Regions from separate parts of the Pradoshia sp. Z3_51 genome, predicted to be linked through region 1. Evidence: riboswitches for the same ligand, from Rfam matches in the RefSeq annotation. Region 1 holds a riboswitch; each other region holds the start of a gene.
The links. Region 1 has a riboswitch for S-adenosylmethionine ahead of metK (methionine adenosyltransferase). Riboswitches for the same ligand answer to the same signal wherever they lie in the genome.
Positions count from the first base shown of each region.

Region 2: another riboswitch for S-adenosylmethionine. It lies ahead of AC4BHA_RS17540 (methionine ABC transporter ATP-binding protein); the one in region 1 lies ahead of metK (methionine adenosyltransferase).
Region 3: another riboswitch for S-adenosylmethionine. It lies ahead of AC4BHA_RS13070 (O-acetylhomoserine aminocarboxypropyltransferase/cysteine synthase family protein); the one in region 1 lies ahead of metK (methionine adenosyltransferase).

Region 1 is NZ_JBZAJC010000003.1:439,322-445,182, forward strand. Features, by position in the region: gene AC4BHA_RS09240 (C39 family peptidase) at 18-869, shown strand; gene asnB (asparagine synthase (glutamine-hydrolyzing)) at 866-2,761, opposite strand; gene metK (methionine adenosyltransferase) at 2,959-4,158, opposite strand; SAM riboswitch class I at 4,292-4,420, opposite strand; gene pckA (phosphoenolpyruvate carboxykinase (ATP)) at 4,799-5,861, shown strand, end outside.
Region 2 is NZ_JBZAJC010000015.1:21,232-27,092, forward strand. Features, by position in the region: gene AC4BHA_RS17525 (iron-containing alcohol dehydrogenase family protein) at 1-125, opposite strand, end outside; gene AC4BHA_RS17530 (MetQ/NlpA family ABC transporter substrate-binding protein) at 330-1,154, opposite strand; gene AC4BHA_RS17535 (methionine ABC transporter permease) at 1,175-1,846, opposite strand; gene AC4BHA_RS17540 (methionine ABC transporter ATP-binding protein) at 1,836-2,849, opposite strand; SAM riboswitch class I at 2,931-3,037, opposite strand; gene AC4BHA_RS17545 (pyridoxal phosphate-dependent aminotransferase) at 3,533-4,699, shown strand; gene AC4BHA_RS17550 (WapI family immunity protein) at 5,046-5,477, opposite strand.
Region 3 is NZ_JBZAJC010000006.1:107,327-113,187, reverse strand. Features, by position in the region: gene AC4BHA_RS13105 (acyl-CoA dehydrogenase FadE) at 1-339, shown strand, start outside; gene AC4BHA_RS13100 (arsenate reductase family protein) at 482-835, shown strand; gene gcvH (glycine cleavage system protein GcvH) at 908-1,291, shown strand; gene AC4BHA_RS13090 (toprim domain-containing protein) at 1,462-1,857, shown strand; gene AC4BHA_RS13085 (thioredoxin family protein) at 1,832-2,113, shown strand; gene AC4BHA_RS13080 (hypothetical protein) at 2,684-2,899, shown strand; gene AC4BHA_RS13075 (DUF5677 domain-containing protein) at 3,171-4,019, opposite strand; SAM riboswitch class I at 4,310-4,416, shown strand; gene AC4BHA_RS13070 (O-acetylhomoserine aminocarboxypropyltransferase/cysteine synthase family protein) at 4,503-5,822, shown strand.

The DNA.
Region 1 (5,861 bases):
ATTTCAGGAGTAGGATTATGAATACTTTCATTTTGATTTTCATGTTATTTAGTATCATTTCAATCATTTTGGTCCTATGGCGTCAATATCAGCCACTATCTATTTTGATTGTTATCTCTTTGATAGGCACTTTCCTGTATACTGGCTGGAAGGTCTATAACTCAAATTACTCCTTTGCTCATCAAATTAATAATATGATTGATAAGTCAGTAAGCTTAACAACTTCTATTACCAAAGATAATCGACTTGCAAAACCTCCTGCCAAAGATAAAGTACTTCTTGATGTGCCGATCGTTAAACAGCAGCCCGAGCTCCCAAGAGGATGTGAAGTAACCAGCCTGGCTATGCTTCTTCAATATTCCGGATTGGATGCTGATAAATTAAAACTTGCCCAGCAAATAAAAAAAAATCCAGCTAAAATAAAAAAAATAAATGGTGAAATCCATTACGGTGATCCTAATGATGGATTTATTGGAGATATGTATTCAACTAATAAACCTGGCCTCGGAGTGTATCATAAGCCTATAAAAAAACTTGCTGAGCATTATATGCCTGGCAAAATAATCGATTTTACCAATGGAGATTTCAACCAAATCAAAAAGTATCTCTCAACCAATCGGCCCGTCTGGGTTATCATAAATACAGCCTATGAAAAACTGGATCCATCCTATTTCCATACTTGGAAAACACCAAATGGGAAAATATCGATTACTTATAAGGAGCATTCTGTCGTAGTGACGGGATATGATCAGCATTATATTTATTTTAACGATCCCTTAACAGGAATTAAAAATAAAAAAGCACCCTCCGCTGATTTTGAAAAAGCGTGGGTGCAAATGGGAAAACAGGCTATAACCTATAAAGATTAATGGATTGGGTCACTTATCATATCCTTTTCAGCTAATGCCTGGAAAGGATATTTTTCTTCGACATATACAGAGTACCATATCATAAATACCAATACAGTCCATAGTTTACGGCTATTATCCGCTTTACCTGTAACATGATTATTGAACAGATTCATAATGACTTGCTTATCCAGCAAATGATCTGTTTGGCTTTCTTTTATTATTGTAATCGCCCATTCATACATTTCATTTTTTAACCAATGACGGATAGGGACTGGAAAACCAAGTTTCTTACGATTTAATACATGGTCAGGAATGATTCCCTCTGCAGCTTTTCTAAGTATATATTTGGTCGTTCCATGAGCAGTTTTTAAATCAGTTGGAATTCCGGATGCCACCTCAAATACTTTTTTATCAAGGAATGGCACTCGAAGCTCAAGAGAATGTGCCATCGTCATCTTATCAGCTTTTACTAATATATCTCCGCGCAGCCATGTATGAATATCAATATACTGCATTCTGCTCACATCATCATATTCGGGTGTTTCTGCGTAGAACGGATGTGTTATCGTAGTATAATCCAGCTTTGATTTATATAATTTGAATAATTGCCCCTTCTCTTCCTCCATAAACATCTTGGCATTTCCAAGATAGCGTTCTTCAATCGGCGTACAGCCGCGCTCTATAAAACTTTTGCCTTTTACCCCTTCAGGCATCATGGCAGCAATTCTTTTTAGCGCTCTTTTCATAAGTACAGGAATTTTATTAAATATGGCTAAGGATTGAGGCTCACGGTAAATATTGTATCCTCCGAATAATTCATCCGCTCCTTCACCTGACAGAACAACCGTTACATGCTTTTGCGCTTCCCTTGCCACGAAATATAAAGGAACACAAGCGGGGTCTGCCAACGGGTCATCCATATGCCACATAATTTTCGGCAGTTCCCTCATATATTCCTGCGGCGATATAATATAGCTGATATTCTCTACCCCAAGCTTGTCAGCTGTTTCTTTAGCTACATCAATTTCACTGAAACCATTCTGTTCAAATCCAACTGAGAATGTTTTAATTCCAGGATGAAATTCTTTAGCTATGGATGCGATGATTGTAGAATCAATTCCACCTGAAAGAAATGAACCAACGGGTACATCACTGCGCATATGCATGCTGATACTGTCATACATCACATCTTGAATTTCTTTAATCCAATCTGGTTCACTGCGCAGAATAGGTTTAAATTCCGCTTTCCAATATTGGCGGATTTCCATAGGTTCTCCAATTTTCTTTGTAAAGCAATGTCCAGGCAATAATTTTTTCACATACTTTGTCATCGTTGCTGGTTCTGGAGTAAATTGAAAGGTAAGATAATGCTGCAGAGACACATGATCCAATTCTTGTTTTTCTATAGCGTGTATAATACTTTTCTTTTCAGAAGCAAAATAGGTCTTATCCCCATCTTCCTTATAAAAAAATGGTTTAATCCCAAATGGATCACGGGCACCAAAAACAGATTTCTCCTGTTTATCCCAAATCACGAACCCAAACATCCCACGAAGCATTTCAACTGCCTTTTCCCCATATTGAACAAATGCCGCCAGGATTACTTCAGTATCTGAATTTGTAGAAAACGCCATGCCTTCCTTTTCCAGCACTACTTTCAATTCCAAGTAGTTGTATATTTCTCCGTTAAAAACAATCCAATAGCGTTCATTTTCATACGTTAAGGGCTGATGTCCACATTCAATATCAATGATGCTTAGTCTTCTGAAACCAAGCTGGATATGTTCATCTATATAATACCCCTCGTCATCCGGCCCTCTATGCGTAATCAAGTCATTCATACTTTTAATTAGTTCTGAATCCTGATTCGCTTGTTGGTGATCATGCATACATCCTACAAATCCACACATTATTATTCACTCACTACCTTTACTTTCGACTGTTTTTCATTTAAAAATATCAAAGAATTAGATTTTAGATATGAGCTAGGGTCCCGACAAAATACGATCCATTATACCCGATTTCATAGTTTCCTAATATTACCATATTTAGACAAAAAAAGAAAGAGGGGTTATCCCTCTTTCTAGAAATGTTTATGCTGTTTATCTTAGATGTTAGCTTCCGCACGCAGTACTTCCACTTTATCTGTTTTCTCCCAAGGAAGATCTAAATCATTGCGTCCAAAATGTCCGTAAGCTGCTGTTTGTTTATAGATCGGACGTCTTAAATCAAGCATTTTTATGATCCCTGCTGGGCGTAGATCAAAGTTAGCACGTACTAATTCAATTAATTTTTCCTCTTCAATTTTCCCTGTACCGAACGTATCAATAGAAATAGATACTGGTTGCGCTACACCAATCGCGTAAGCCAGCTGAACTTCCGCTTTATCTGCAAGACCTGCTGCTACAATATTTTTAGCTACGTATCTGGCTGCATAGGCAGCAGAACGGTCTACTTTTGTAGCGTCTTTACCAGAGAATGCTCCGCCACCGTGACGTGCGTATCCACCATACGTGTCTACAATGATTTTACGGCCAGTCAAGCCTGCATCCCCTTGTGGACCTCCAATAACAAAACGGCCCGTTGGGTTAATAAAATATTTAGTTTGTTCATCAATAAGGTGAGCAGGAACAACCGGTTTAATTACTTGTTCTTTTAAGTCTTTCTTAATTTGCTCCAGTGTTGTTTCCGCGTCATGCTGAGTAGAGATAACGATTGTATCAATTCTTACCGGATTTTTATTTTCATCATATTCCACTGTGACTTGTGTTTTTCCATCAGGGCGCAAGTATGGAAGAACTTCTTGTTTACGAACCTCAGCCAGCTTTCTAGATAATTGGTGAGCAAGAGAAATAGGAAGAGGCATTAATTCTTCTGTTTCGTTGCAGGCAAAACCGAACATAAGACCCTGATCTCCCGCCCCAATAGCTTCAATCTCTTCATCTGACATCGTGCCTTCTCTTGATTCCAAAGCTTGGTCTACACCTTGGGCGATATCTGCAGATTGTTCATCAATAGAGGTTAAGACAGCGCATGTTTCTGCATCGAAACCATATTTAGCACGTGTATAACCGATCCCTTTGATTGTGTCACGTACAATTTTTGGAATATCCACATACGTAGAAGTAGTGATTTCTCCCGCTACTAAAACTAATCCAGTGGTAACAGATGTTTCGCAGGCTACCCTTGCATTTGGATCCTTTGCTAATATTTCATCCAAAATGGCATCAGAAACCTGATCGCAAATTTTATCCGGATGACCTTCTGTTACAGATTCTGATGTAAACAAATGTCTCTTATTAGACATGTATATTTCCTCCTTCAGTTTCCCTGTTTATGGCTACTCATTATCTTTAATTATCTCCTGATTATACGAAAAAAGACCTTTCCCCTTTATAAAGAAAAGAGGAAAGGTCTGAGTCTCAGAAATCTGCCTTTCACTCTCATCGTTCAAGGCATTATAACCTTGCATCAAGTTAGCACCTTTGCGTGATTTCCATTATAAGGAATCAAACTGCAGGTTGCCCCGGCTTCATAGAGCTCGTCTCTCCACCGAGTCTTGATAAGAGTATCCATATCAAATGTATATATTATCTTATCCATCATTTTCTGTCAATAAATAAACAGGAATATATTGTTAAGATAAAACTTTAGCTTCATCCTTTTTCTAAAAGAAGTACAGTCAGAACTTAAAATTCGCATTTCAATTATGATATTGATATAATTAATTTACGAATATTCAAATAAATATACTTTATTATTTATCCATCAATATTGACTAATATCCCTATTCTTTCACCAATGAAAACAATAATAATTATTCTTATATACTATATTAAACCATATTTTTGAAAATTAACACAATTAGTATGGATAAATCGATTAAATGTGTTATACTATTTTCCATATAATATGCTTACCAAAATTCTGGAAAAGGATGATACCTTATGAACAGTGTAGGAGTTTCCAATGAATTGAAACAATTACTTACTCATGATAATATTCACATTCAGCTTTCAGTGCCACAATTAGTTGAAAAAGTATTAACCAGAAAAGAGGGCATCCTCACATCTACTGGAGCGATTAAAGCCGAAACAGGTAAATATACCGGCAGATCTCCAAAGGATAAATATATTGTAGAGGAAGCTGCCACTAAAGATAAAATAGCCTGGGGAAGCGTCAATCAAGCAATATCTGAAGACGCATTCTCTAAATTATATGATAAAGTTATCGATTACCTCGAAAAACGAGATGAATTATTTGTATTTAATGGGTTTGCTGGGGCTGCAACAGACTACCGCCTTCCTATACAAGTAATCAATGAATATGCCTGGCACAATTTATTTGTACATCAGCTGTTTATCCGCCCCACTAAAGAAGAGCTTGAAAATCATTCTCCTGAGTTTACTATTATCTCAGCACCAGGTTTTAAAGCAAACCCTCTCGTGGACGGTACACAATCTGAGACGTTTATCATCATTTCTTTTGAGAAAAAAGTCGTCTTAATTGGAGGCACCGAGTATGCAGGTGAAATGAAAAAATCCATTTTCTCAATCATGAATTACCTGTTGCCTGAGAAAAATGTGTTCTCTATGCATTGTTCAGCAAATGTAGGTTTCGAGGGAGATGTAGCTCTTTTCTTTGGCTTATCCGGCACTGGAAAGACTACTTTATCAGCCGATCCAAATCGCCGCCTTATAGGTGATGACGAACATGGCTGGTCTCCTGATGGTGTATTTAATATTGAAGGCGGCTGTTACGCAAAATGCATCAATCTCACACAGGAAAAAGAGCCTCAAATTTTTAATGCCATACGCTTTGGTTCTGTACTAGAGAATGTGGTTGTAGATGAAGATACGAGAATTGCTGACTATGATAATGGAATGTTAACTGAAAATACCCGGGCAGCTTACCCTATCGAAGCCATGCAGAACATCGTCACACCTAGTATAGCGGGCCATCCCAATACAATCATCTTTTTAACTGCTGATGCTTTTGGTGTTCTGCCTC
Region 2 (5,861 bases), on a different contig from region 1:
TTTTTGCCACGAACCACAAGAACTCTGCAGAGATTGCGTTCCAGCAGCTTAGCTTCCAATAAATCTAAAGCGTTATCTTTCAAAATATATTCACTTGGAGCACCATGAACTGAAAAAACAGTCATTTTCATCACTCATTTCTATTTGCTGTTAAAAACATTAATAAAGTGGGAAGTGTTATCTTTATATATTCTGTATGTCTAACCTTACACCCGCCATGCTCCTTCTATGGTTTTGTATTGTTTACGAATTAGTTGTTTAATCTAAGGGATATACAGCCTTAGTATTTATACATAAAACAAAGAGAGAACTGAGGACATTTTTTCTTATTATTTCATCCATTCAGGCTTGCCGAAGCCGACAAATTCTTCATCGATTATTTTTTCGAATTCATCAGATTCTACCACTGATAAAATATCCTTAGCTAGCTGTGAATCATCATTATTAGCCTTTACAGCCACTAAATTTCGATATGGATCAAGCATATTCTCAAGCGCTAATGCACTTAATAAGTCCATATCTGCAGCTAATGCGAAGTTTCCTGGTACTGCTGATAAATCTGCACTGTCAATAGATCGAGGTAGCTGTCCTGACTCTAGCGGCTGGAATTTTAAGTTTTTCTTGTTTTCGATTATGTCCTTTTCAGAAACTTTAAGGGGTTCTGCATTTTCATCTACTACAATTAATCCTTCATCTTGAAGTGTATTGAATGCGCGAGCTGCATTTACCGGATCATTCGGAATTGTAATCGTCGCTCCGTCCTTCACTTCATCCAAAGATTTATACGTGTTTGAATAAATACCCATCGGCGCAGTCGGTACTTTAATTAACCCTGTCAAATCCATGCTGTTCTCTTTTTCAAAGTTTTCCAAGTAAATAGTATGCTGAAAAAGGTTCGCATCAATATCTCCACCATCTAACGCTTTATTCGGTTGAATATAATCACTGAACTCCACCACTTCTACTTTGTATCCCAATTCTTCCAAGCCTGGCTTGATTGCTTTCGTTGCCATATCACTATAAGGACCAGAAGTAGCTCCAATTTTAATATCCTTTGACTCTGAGCTTGCATCCTCAATGCTTTCATTGCCGCTGCAAGCTGCCAATGTACCTACCACTAAGAATAAAATAAATGCTGTTAACCCCTTTTTCATGAAATAATTCCCCTTTTCTATTATCTTTTATCTATAACTTTTGCGATGAAATCACCGGCAAGTTGGATAACCTGAACCAATACGATTAAAATAATAACAGTTGCAATCATAATGGTATTATCATAGCGATAATACCCATAGCGAATCGCTAAATCACCAATACCGCCACCACCGACCGTTCCTGCCATAGCAGAAAACCCAATCAAGCTAATTAATGTAAGTGTAATACCCGAAATGATACCTGATCTCGCTTCGAGCAATAGTACTTCCTTAATAATCATCCACGGTGTCGCACCAGCTGCTATCGCGGCTTCAATAACACCTTTATCAATTTCTCGTAAAGACGTTTCAACGATTCTCGCAAAAAACGGAATAGCTGCGACTGACAGCGATACGCTAGCAGCTGTTGGTCCAATCGTTGTCTTTACAACAAATTCGGTCAATGGCATAAGAGCAACCAATAAAATAATAAATGGTATTGATCGGACCAAATTGACGACAAATCCTAATATCCTCTGAACCGTTTTGTTTTCCCAAAATAAACCCTTTTCTGTCACATATAATAGAATTCCAACTGGTAAACCAATCACGATTGCGACAGCTAAAGAAATGGAAATCATGTAAATCGTCTGCAAAAATGCTGTGTTAATTTCAGGAATAAGCTCTATAAAGTGGTTGAAATCAAAGCCCATGTTGGAACACCTCCACTTCTGCCTCTCGACTTTCTATATAAGATATCGCTTTATTAATCTCTTCCTTCTGTCCGCGAAGCTCCATGATAAAAATACCTAAAGGCAATTCCTGAATATATTCAATTGAGCCATGAAGAAAATTGCCTTTTACATTAAATTGCTGAAGCGTATCCGATATGACTCCCTCACCGGCAACCGTTCCCCTAAACGTCACCTTGACAATCGGACCCTTGCAACTTTGGTAAATAGCGTCAGGTATATCGAACGAAACAACACTGTTAATGAATTCCTTCGTAAGATCGGCATGGGGTTTAGCAAAAATATCATACACCGAGCCTTCCTCAATGACCTTGCCATCCTGCATAATCGCCATTCGATTACAAATTTCCTTTACTACATTCATCTCATGTGTAATCAACACAATCGTAATATTGAGCTCCTTATTGATTTTTTTCAACAAATTCAATATTGATTTCGTTGTCGTCGGATCTAGTGCTGAAGTCGCCTCATCACAAAGGAGTACTGTCGGGTTATTCGCCAACGCCCTTGCAATCGCTACACGCTGCTTCTGTCCCCCACTTAGCTGCGAAGGATACACTTCACGCTTTTCAGCTAATCCGACCATTTTCAACAGTTCTTCTACTCGGTCTTGTATTTGAGTCTGCGGCACTTTTGCTGCCTTTAAAGAAAAAGCTATATTTTCAAAAACTGTTTTCTGGCTAATAAGATAAAAGTGCTGAAAAATCATCCCGATTTTTAAGCGTGCATGACGCAATTGCTTGCTTCTCAACTTAGCCAGATCAATTCCATCAACTGTGATATTTCCCGATGTTGGACGCTCCAACAAATTAATACAGCGTAGCAGCGAGCTTTTACCTGCTCCTGAGTACCCGACAATCCCGAATATCTCGCCTTTTTTAATTGTTAAGGAAACGTTGTCAACTCCATTTACTATACCGCTTTTAGTTTTGTAAATCTTATTAACATTCTGAATTTTTATCATATGCCAACCTCTATCTCTACACATTTTTTGAAACAAAAATGCCCCTCTCATCTGAAAGGGGCATCGAAATACATCTATCTCGACTTATCTTTCAGAATGTAATACATTCTGCAGGAATTGGCACCTTCCCTATTAAGGGGGTTGCCGGACGTCATAGGGCCTAGTCCCTCGGTCGCTCTCGATAAGCTATAGCTTTATTTGATTTGTTTATGATATTACAGACTTCAGAATAGTCTGTCAACAAAAACCTTTTTGACGTAAACTGTTGAACCGCTTTCATCATTGCAATTTCAATAAAATATTCCAATCCACATACATCGGATTAAAAAACTCCCCATTCTTCTTCGTAGGGCTGAACTGACGATAATGTAAAACTCTACATTTTCGCAAGCCGACTGAATAACACTTTCATCGCTCACTATTTTCATCTGCCAAACAAGCTCATTTAATGTATAGTCTCCACATTTCACATTTTCCGAAAAACAATCATTTCTGAAAAAGCTACCACACCCACTTCATCAAACGTTCCCCTATAATCTATGACTCAGCAAATCTAATAACCATTTACTACCGCTATATTCAAATTCTTTCAGCTCACTATAGACATTTCTAAATAAAGGTTATAGAATTTTATCTATTATTTAAATATTCAAAACTATATTCTCTTCGTAAAGGTGAATTATATGACATATTCAGAACGCTTAAAAAAACTGCCAGTCCAATTTTTTGCAACACTTGTCCTAAAAGTTAACAGCGCTATAGCTGAAGGCAGAGACATTATTAATCTCGGACAAGGAAATCCTGATCAACCTACTCCTGCGCATATCGTCAAAGCCCTGCAAGTGGCGGCTGAAGATGCACAAACTCATAAATATTCTCCATTTCGGGGTTTGGAAGAGTTGAAAGAAGCGGCAGCACAATTTTATCACAAGCAATATGGCGTCGAGGTTGACCCTAAAACTGAAGTTGCCATCCTTTTTGGAACGAAGGCCGGACTAGTTGAGCTACCAATGTGCTTGCTCAACGATGGAGAGCTAATGCTCTTGCCAGACCCAGGCTATCCCGACTATTTATCTGGAGCTGTATTAGCAAACGTAAACTATGAAACTTTTCCACTAACAAAAGATAATCAATTTTTGCCGGATTATGAAAGCATCCCTTTAGAACAAAGGACCCATGCAAAGCTAATGTATTTAAACTACCCAAATAATCCTACCGGAGCTACCGCAGATCATGCTTTTTTTGAAAAAACAGTATCATTTGCAAAAGAAAATAACATTACCGTACTTCATGATTTTGCCTATGGAGCTATTGGCTTTGATGGACAAAAACCTATCAGTTTTCTTGAAACGGAGGGTGCAAAAGAAGTCGGCATTGAAATGTACACACTCTCGAAAACTTACAATATGGCAGGCTGGCGTGTTGGCTTTGCTATCGGAAACCCAGCTATCATCGAAGCACTCAATCTCATTCAAGATCATCTTTACGTCAGCCTCTTCCCTGCTGTACAAAAAGCGGCAATCGCAGCCTTGACAGGGGAGCAATCCTGCGTAGAAGAGCTTATCGAACGCTATGAACGACGACGAAATTCCCTCATTGGCGCTTGCAATAAAATCGGCTGGAAAGTCGAAGCCCCAACTGGTTCATTCTTTGCTTGGCTTCCTGTCCCTGCCGGTTTCAAGAGCGAGAGCTTTGCTGATTATTTGCTTGAAAAAGCAGATGTAGCCGTTGCAGCAGGAAAAGGCTTTGGTGAATACGGAGAAGGCTACATTCGTGTCGGCTTATTAGTAGACGAAGACCGGCTAATAGAAGCTATTGAACGTATTGGAAAGCTAGGAATATTCACTTAAACAACTGCGGTATTGAACTGCTCCCTGTCTAGTAAACAATGAATATAATAAAAGCAGAACCCTGAATTCTAAGGGGTTCTGCCGCTCAATCTCTATTGATAACGTTGTTACAGATGCTATTAACGCCTCTTTTAAAATTCGTTTTTTTAATAATACTATTCTATTTTACTGTGCCCCAAAATGAATCGCCCCATGTGATCAATACAGCGTTCTTTTTTTTGAGCACAGAAAAACTCCCCATTAGGTAAGCCAGATTTTTCAAACTGTCTTACCTAATGGGGAGCATAAAAAAAGACCGTCAACATGACAGCCTTGATTTTCTGCTATTGACCTGTTAATACAATAGCTACGGTTTACTTATAACTGGATATAGAGAGATTATATTCTCTAATTCTTTAATCAAATCATCTAAATATGATTGATTTGATACAAATTCAAAGGATAATACAGCACCACTTCCTGTCGGATAACAAGTCTCTCCAGACCATTCTATATGCCCCAACTTATCCATTTCACATTCAAAATAAATAAAGCTATCTAAATTTTTCAATATAGCTTTACCCGATAAATCCTTATTCATTAACTTCAAATCATTTAAAAAATCCCTAATGTCATCAGTTCTTAAACTAGCAATAAAATCAACATAATATCCAGGGATTTCAACTTTCACGTTTGAAATAACCCAGTTTCCATCCCAATAATCAAAGCTATTCGGATATTCACGAGCTATGATATCTATTTCTACTTTAGCTTTTTCTCCCAATAGATGGAATTTCATTTTACCACCTCATATTTTATAACTTATTAGCTTTGGTCATCTTGTACTAATCTGTTCCTTTAACCGAATAGCAAAAAAGAGCTGATCAACCAGCCCTTAATATGAAAGTAATACCCTCGTTAGGGAATAAGACTATTTTTCTATAATTATATAATCTTTCGTTTTAGAATATGGAATACCATGTTTGTTAGCAAAATCAACTAATTCTTTGAAAACGTCGTTGGGATTGAAATTTACAATTCGGATGGTAAGTCCTTTTTTAACTTGCATAAAAGCACCTTTGGTATACCAATTGACTCGTTTAAATTTAATCTGTTTTATTTGATGGGGAAATATACTTGTTTTATATAAAGGCCATTTAAAAAACAATATTTGATACGTCAA
Region 3 (5,861 bases), on a different contig from region 1:
CTGGAAAAAGAACAAGAAATTCTTGTTAATATTGCGGATATTGCTTCTTTCGTTTATGCGATGGAATCAGTTGTTCTTCGTACAGAAAAAGCAATCAAAAAAGATGGCTTAGAAAAGAACAAACAAAAACTTCTTTATACTCAAATCTTCTGCCAGGAAGCATTTGGCGAAATCGAGAAGCATGCTAAAGAAACATTAGTGGCAACAGAAACTGGTGATACATTACGTATGATGACATCAGCTTTACGTAAATTCACACGTTTCACACCAATCAATGTAATCGCACTTAAACGTGAAGCTTCAGAAAAGTTAGTTGATGCTGAGCGTTACACTGTTTAATCCTTTATACTATGGAGGCTTGGTGAAAACCAGGCTTTTTCTTTTCCTGCTATGTTAGACCTGTTACCTTTTCTAGAGCAGAAGTATATCCGTTTAAGATAGATGAAAAAATGTGGTATGCTTCAATTGAGGTGATAAAACGATGATTACATTATACTGGTATCCTAAATGCGGGACATGCAGAAAAGCAAAGAAATGGTTTGATGAAAAGGGAATATCCTATCAAGAAGTTGATATAGCGCAAAATCCTCCAACGAAAGAAGAGCTAGAAATAATTTATCAAAAAAGTGAATTGTCTCTTCAGAAATTTTTTAACACAAGTGGGATGAAATACAGAGAACTTGGGTTAAAAGATAAAGTGAAGGATATGTCTGAAGATGAAATTCTTACCTTGCTTGCATCAGACGGGATGCTAATCAAGCGCCCAATCGCATTTGATGGAGAAAAAGTAACAGTAGGATTCAAAGAGGTAAATTACCAGAAAATCTGGGCATGAAACAATTGTCAAATAACCAGTTTGATGTCATGATAAATAGGAACCATACATACATTTTGGGGGGATTAAATCATGAGCATTCCAGCGGGATTACGTTATACAGCTGAGCATGAATGGGTTAAACAAGAGGATGGTAAGATTCGAATTGGAATAACTGATTTTGCTCAAAAAGAATTGGGAGACATCGTATTTGTGGAACTACCGGAAATAGGTGATCAATTGACCCGTAATGAACCGTTTGGCAGTGTAGAATCAGTTAAGACAGTATCTGAATTGTATGCGCCAATCAGTGGGACAGTTGTTGAAGTAAATGAAGAATTAGCGGATAGTCCAGAATATGTTAATGAATCTCCATATGAAAAAGCATGGATGGTAGTTGTTGAACCATCCGAAATCAGTGAATATGATGAATTAATGGATGCTGGCCAATACGAAACAGCGACTAAAGAAGAGTAGTCAATAGAGGGGAGAAGTTTGGGGTCATTCGTCAGCTTCTTTCCTTTTTATTATGTTTTTAGATCAATTGTTACTTTCCACTATGTTAGGGTAAGATACATATAATGAAAAAGACGAAGGCAATTGTCCAATCACATAGAACGTACTCTCCTAATAAAAGGTGATCAATCATGCAGGATGCTCAAAGTGAGAAAGTAATTATTGTGGAAGGTTCTACCGACCGCCAAAAAATACAATCTGTACTTAACGAATCTGTCGATATAAGATGTACAAATGGAACCATCAGTCTATCGAAACTGGATGAATTAGTAGACGAACTTGAACAGAGAGACGTGTATATTTTGGCTGATGCAGATGAATCCGGAGAAAAGCTGAGAAAACAGTTAAGACGAGAAATGCCAAATGCATCTCACATATATATTGATCGTACATACCGTGAAGTTGCTAATGCGCCAAGATATCATTTAGCAACGGTTCTTTTGGCAGCCAATATAGATGTAAAAGCCGAATTTTTAAAACAAATGAAGGATGTAATGAAAAATGAACAATCAAACCACGATAAATAAAGCGATCTATACTTTTACTCCTCTTTGCGGAACATGTCAATTAGCAGGTAAAATGCTTGATATTGCAAAGGAAGTCCTCCCAAATGCCTCTTTGGAAAAAGTCAATCTTAACTATGCTAAGGAACTTGCAGAAGAATATCAAATTCAGAGTGTACCATGCCTCATTTTAATCAAGGATAACCAGCCAATCGAGAAAATCTATGCCTTCCACTCAGTTCCCTATCTTGTTGATCAATTAAAGAGAATTACAGAATAAGAGCAGTTATTTCTCAGGAAATATGTCGATGAATATTTAACTAGAATCTTTTAAAGGTGCTGTTTCTATTTTACGCTGTCTATGTCAGAAGTTTTAATTGATTTGTAGAATTCTATATAATAGCCTGTAATCTCAACCGATTAGATGATTGTTAAGTGGCTAACTGGAGGCATTTATTATAGTAAAAGAAGCTCTTTGTTACTTAATTTAAAAATTCTGAATAATCAGTTGACTCATATTTTTCCATATGCTATAGTTTTAACAACTTAATATTTGGTTCTTATCAAGAGAGGTGGAGGGACTGGCCCACCATTGCCTGTTAGCACGGTACTTGTATACAATATACACAAATTTTACTATTAAAGTTTGTGTATTTTTTGTGCGTAAATTAAAAGAGTATTCTTTATGTTCAATTGCTCCAAAAACAAATCTGCCCACCTTTTATAATTTGAATTAAGGAAATCGGTGAAATCGAGGTTTAGTGGAGTAATATGTTAGAATAAATATAGGGATATTAAATTGTGTTCGTCAACTAACGGAGCAGTTTGATAAAAAAGGAGATGCATATATTTGTCGAAAAAATATGATGTTATCAATCCTGTTGTTGAAAAAGGTAAAGAAGTTGTTGCCGATGGAGTGAGTAAAGTGGCAGGCAAGGCTGTGACTGACTTTGTGAAAGAAACCATAAATAAATATCCTTTACAGACAGTTGCTGTATTGGGCGCAGTATCGACTGTTTATCTTCTTTTCCAAAACGCTCAAAGCAAACCAAAACTTGAAACATAGGTTAATCTATATTGTGAAATACTTCACTAAACAAACTGAACCGTTAGTTGAATTTTGTAACAAAAAAACAACCCTTGTATAGGAGTTGTTTTTATTATGTGAAGGTTAGTGTCAGCTTTTAGAATAGTAATTCATCTATTTCTGTTTTCTTCGAAGGGGTATTCTCTATCTGTTTCAAAATAGAATTATAGTAAACTTTAATCAAGTCTCTTTCGCTTTTAGCAACAAGACTGTTATGTGCTATAAGATTTCGAGAGTAGGACTAGGTTTATTATCTCTTTTTCTTCTTTCTTTTATTCTTGCTCTTCTTAGGGTTCTTGCTTTTTAAATTCTTCAAAGAATGTTTCTTATAATCTCTTTGTAATTCTTGAATCTGTGCTTCTGTGAAGCCCATTTCCTTGAACATATTTGTAACATCATCCCAGGCAGTTCTTTCAATATCAAATGTTTCTAACATATTTTGTGTTTCTTCATTTAATTTGATGGAATCAAACCGTTGGCTTTTTATCTGATAGTGACCACTAATATCTAGAATCATTGAGTAAAATAAAGCGTTCGTCATATTTATCAAGTAAGGGATTTTTTCAGCGGAAGGGATGCTCGAAATATTATGGTTTGCTAGTATGTTTTGGCTTACTCCCATTAAGTTGGAATGTGTGTAATTACTAAAGACTCGATAAAGCTCATATAATGGTCTGTTTAGTTCCATATAAGCTCTTTCTATGATTTTGTGGCTTGTCCAATAAGTAGGATTCGAAAGAAACTTTTTCGCTCGGCTTTCGCTCTGTTTTTTATCCCCTATTAGGTAATGAATATTAAAGATAGTTTCAATACAATTTCTTGCACACATCACAGCATTTGTTAGATACCCTTCTGTACTAAGGATAAGGCTAGATTTCACGGATTTAATACCTTGAGCAAAGAATAGAAACAGTGCTTCATTTACAAGTTTATTATCGTTATCTTCCGCAATCGCATCATTCAACATCAATAATAATTCTTCTTCCACGTAGGACAGTAAGTCAGCAGATAGTTTCAATGATTCCTTGGTTTCTAGGGCAATTTGATTTCTTACTTCATCGTAGAATAAATGGTTCGAAAGATTTATCGTTTTATCCAAACTGAACACCTCGCTATCACATTGTTAAGAATATTTTAACATATAAAGGAAAAAGATAGTGCTAATTATCTGCAAATTTGTATATATTTTACTTTTTCTCAAGTGCGAATATATTTTTTATCGAATGTTCAGAATATTCCTTGAATTGGAAATTTAAGCGTGATATGATAGGCGTACAAAAAAAGGGCGGTGCAAACCGCCCTTTCTTGCTATTTTAACCTTTCTTGATGTCCTTTCCGTCTTAAAGTCTTAACAATACTCATTTCGGACAAGGCTATCAGTATATTTCGTTCTTCATGGGGGGATAAAGTACGGCTTGGCCCGTTGAAGCCCGGCAACCGGTATTTTTATAATACACGGTGCCAATTCCAGCGGATATAAATCCGGGAGATAAGGAGAGATGGAAAATGCCTGCCTCTTCTTGTGAAGAGGTTTTTTTCATTTACTCACTTCTCTATTTAAAATGAAATGGAGAGATGTAGAATGGCAAATGAAGAAAAGAAGTATCGGTTTGAAACAGTAGGTATACACGGAGGATTGCAGCAGGATTCGGTAACTGGAGCGAGAAGCGTGCCGATTTACCAGACGAATGCTTATTTATTTAAAGACACAGATCATGCTGCGGATTTATTTGGATTAGCTGAAACTGGCTATATTTATACTAGAATCCATAATCCAACTTCAAGTGTATTCGAAGAACGTATAGCAGAATTAGAAGGTGGCATTGGAGCTTTAGCGGTATCAAGTGGTGCTGCAGCTATAACACTCTCAATCCTAAATATTGCGGGAGCAGGTGATGAAATTATCTCTGCGTCCACTCTATACGGCGGAACCTACAATTTATTTGCCAATACTCTCCCTAAGTATGGTATTAACGTAAGGTTCGTGGATCCAAGTGACATTGAAAATTTTAGAGAAGCGATTACATCAAAGACCAAAGCTATTTTTGGAGAAACGATTGGAAATCCAAGCCTGCAGGTTCTTGATATTGAACGGGTGGCGGAAATTGCTCATGAAGCTGGAATTCCGTTAATTATTGATAATACATTTGCAACTCCTTATTTATCCCGTCCGATTGAGTTTGGAGCGGATATCGTCGTACACTCAGCTACGAAATGGCTGCTTGGAAATGGAACCACATTAGGCGGGGTCATAGTGGATGGAGGGAAGTTTGACTGGAATTCATCTAAATTTCCGGGCTTTACTGAACCCGATCCAAGCTATCATGATCTGATTTACAGTGAAGCAATTGGTGCAGCAGCATTTATTGTGAAGGCCAGAGTTCAGCTGTTGAGAGATTTAGGTCCTTCCTTAAGCCCGTACAATGCCTTTCAATTTATTCTCGGATTGGAAACTCTGCATGTGAGGATGAAGGAGCATGTAGCCAATACGAGATTAATAGTTGACTATTTAAAACAGCATCCGGCTGTATCGTGGGTCTTGTATCCAGGAGATTCAGATCACCCTGATTACGAAAAAACGAAGAAATATTTACCCAAAGGTGCTGGAGCAGTCGTTGTTTTTGGAATAAAGGGTGGACGTGAGGCAGGTAAAAAACTGATTGATTCCGTTGAACTGTGGTCCCATGTGGCCAATGTGGGAGATGCAAAGAGCCTAATTATCCATCCGGCAAGCACGACTCATCAGCAACTAAGTGAAGAGGGATTAAAAGCATCAGGTGTACAGGAGGATTTAATCAGACTGTCTGTTGGAATTGAACATGCAGAAGATCTAATTGAAGAATTGGAGCTTGCGATTGAAAAAGCAACAGGTATAGCTTCCACTGAGGTGGTTGTGAAATAAATATTGAACATGCTATGCAGACTTTGGTGTTGACAGTTC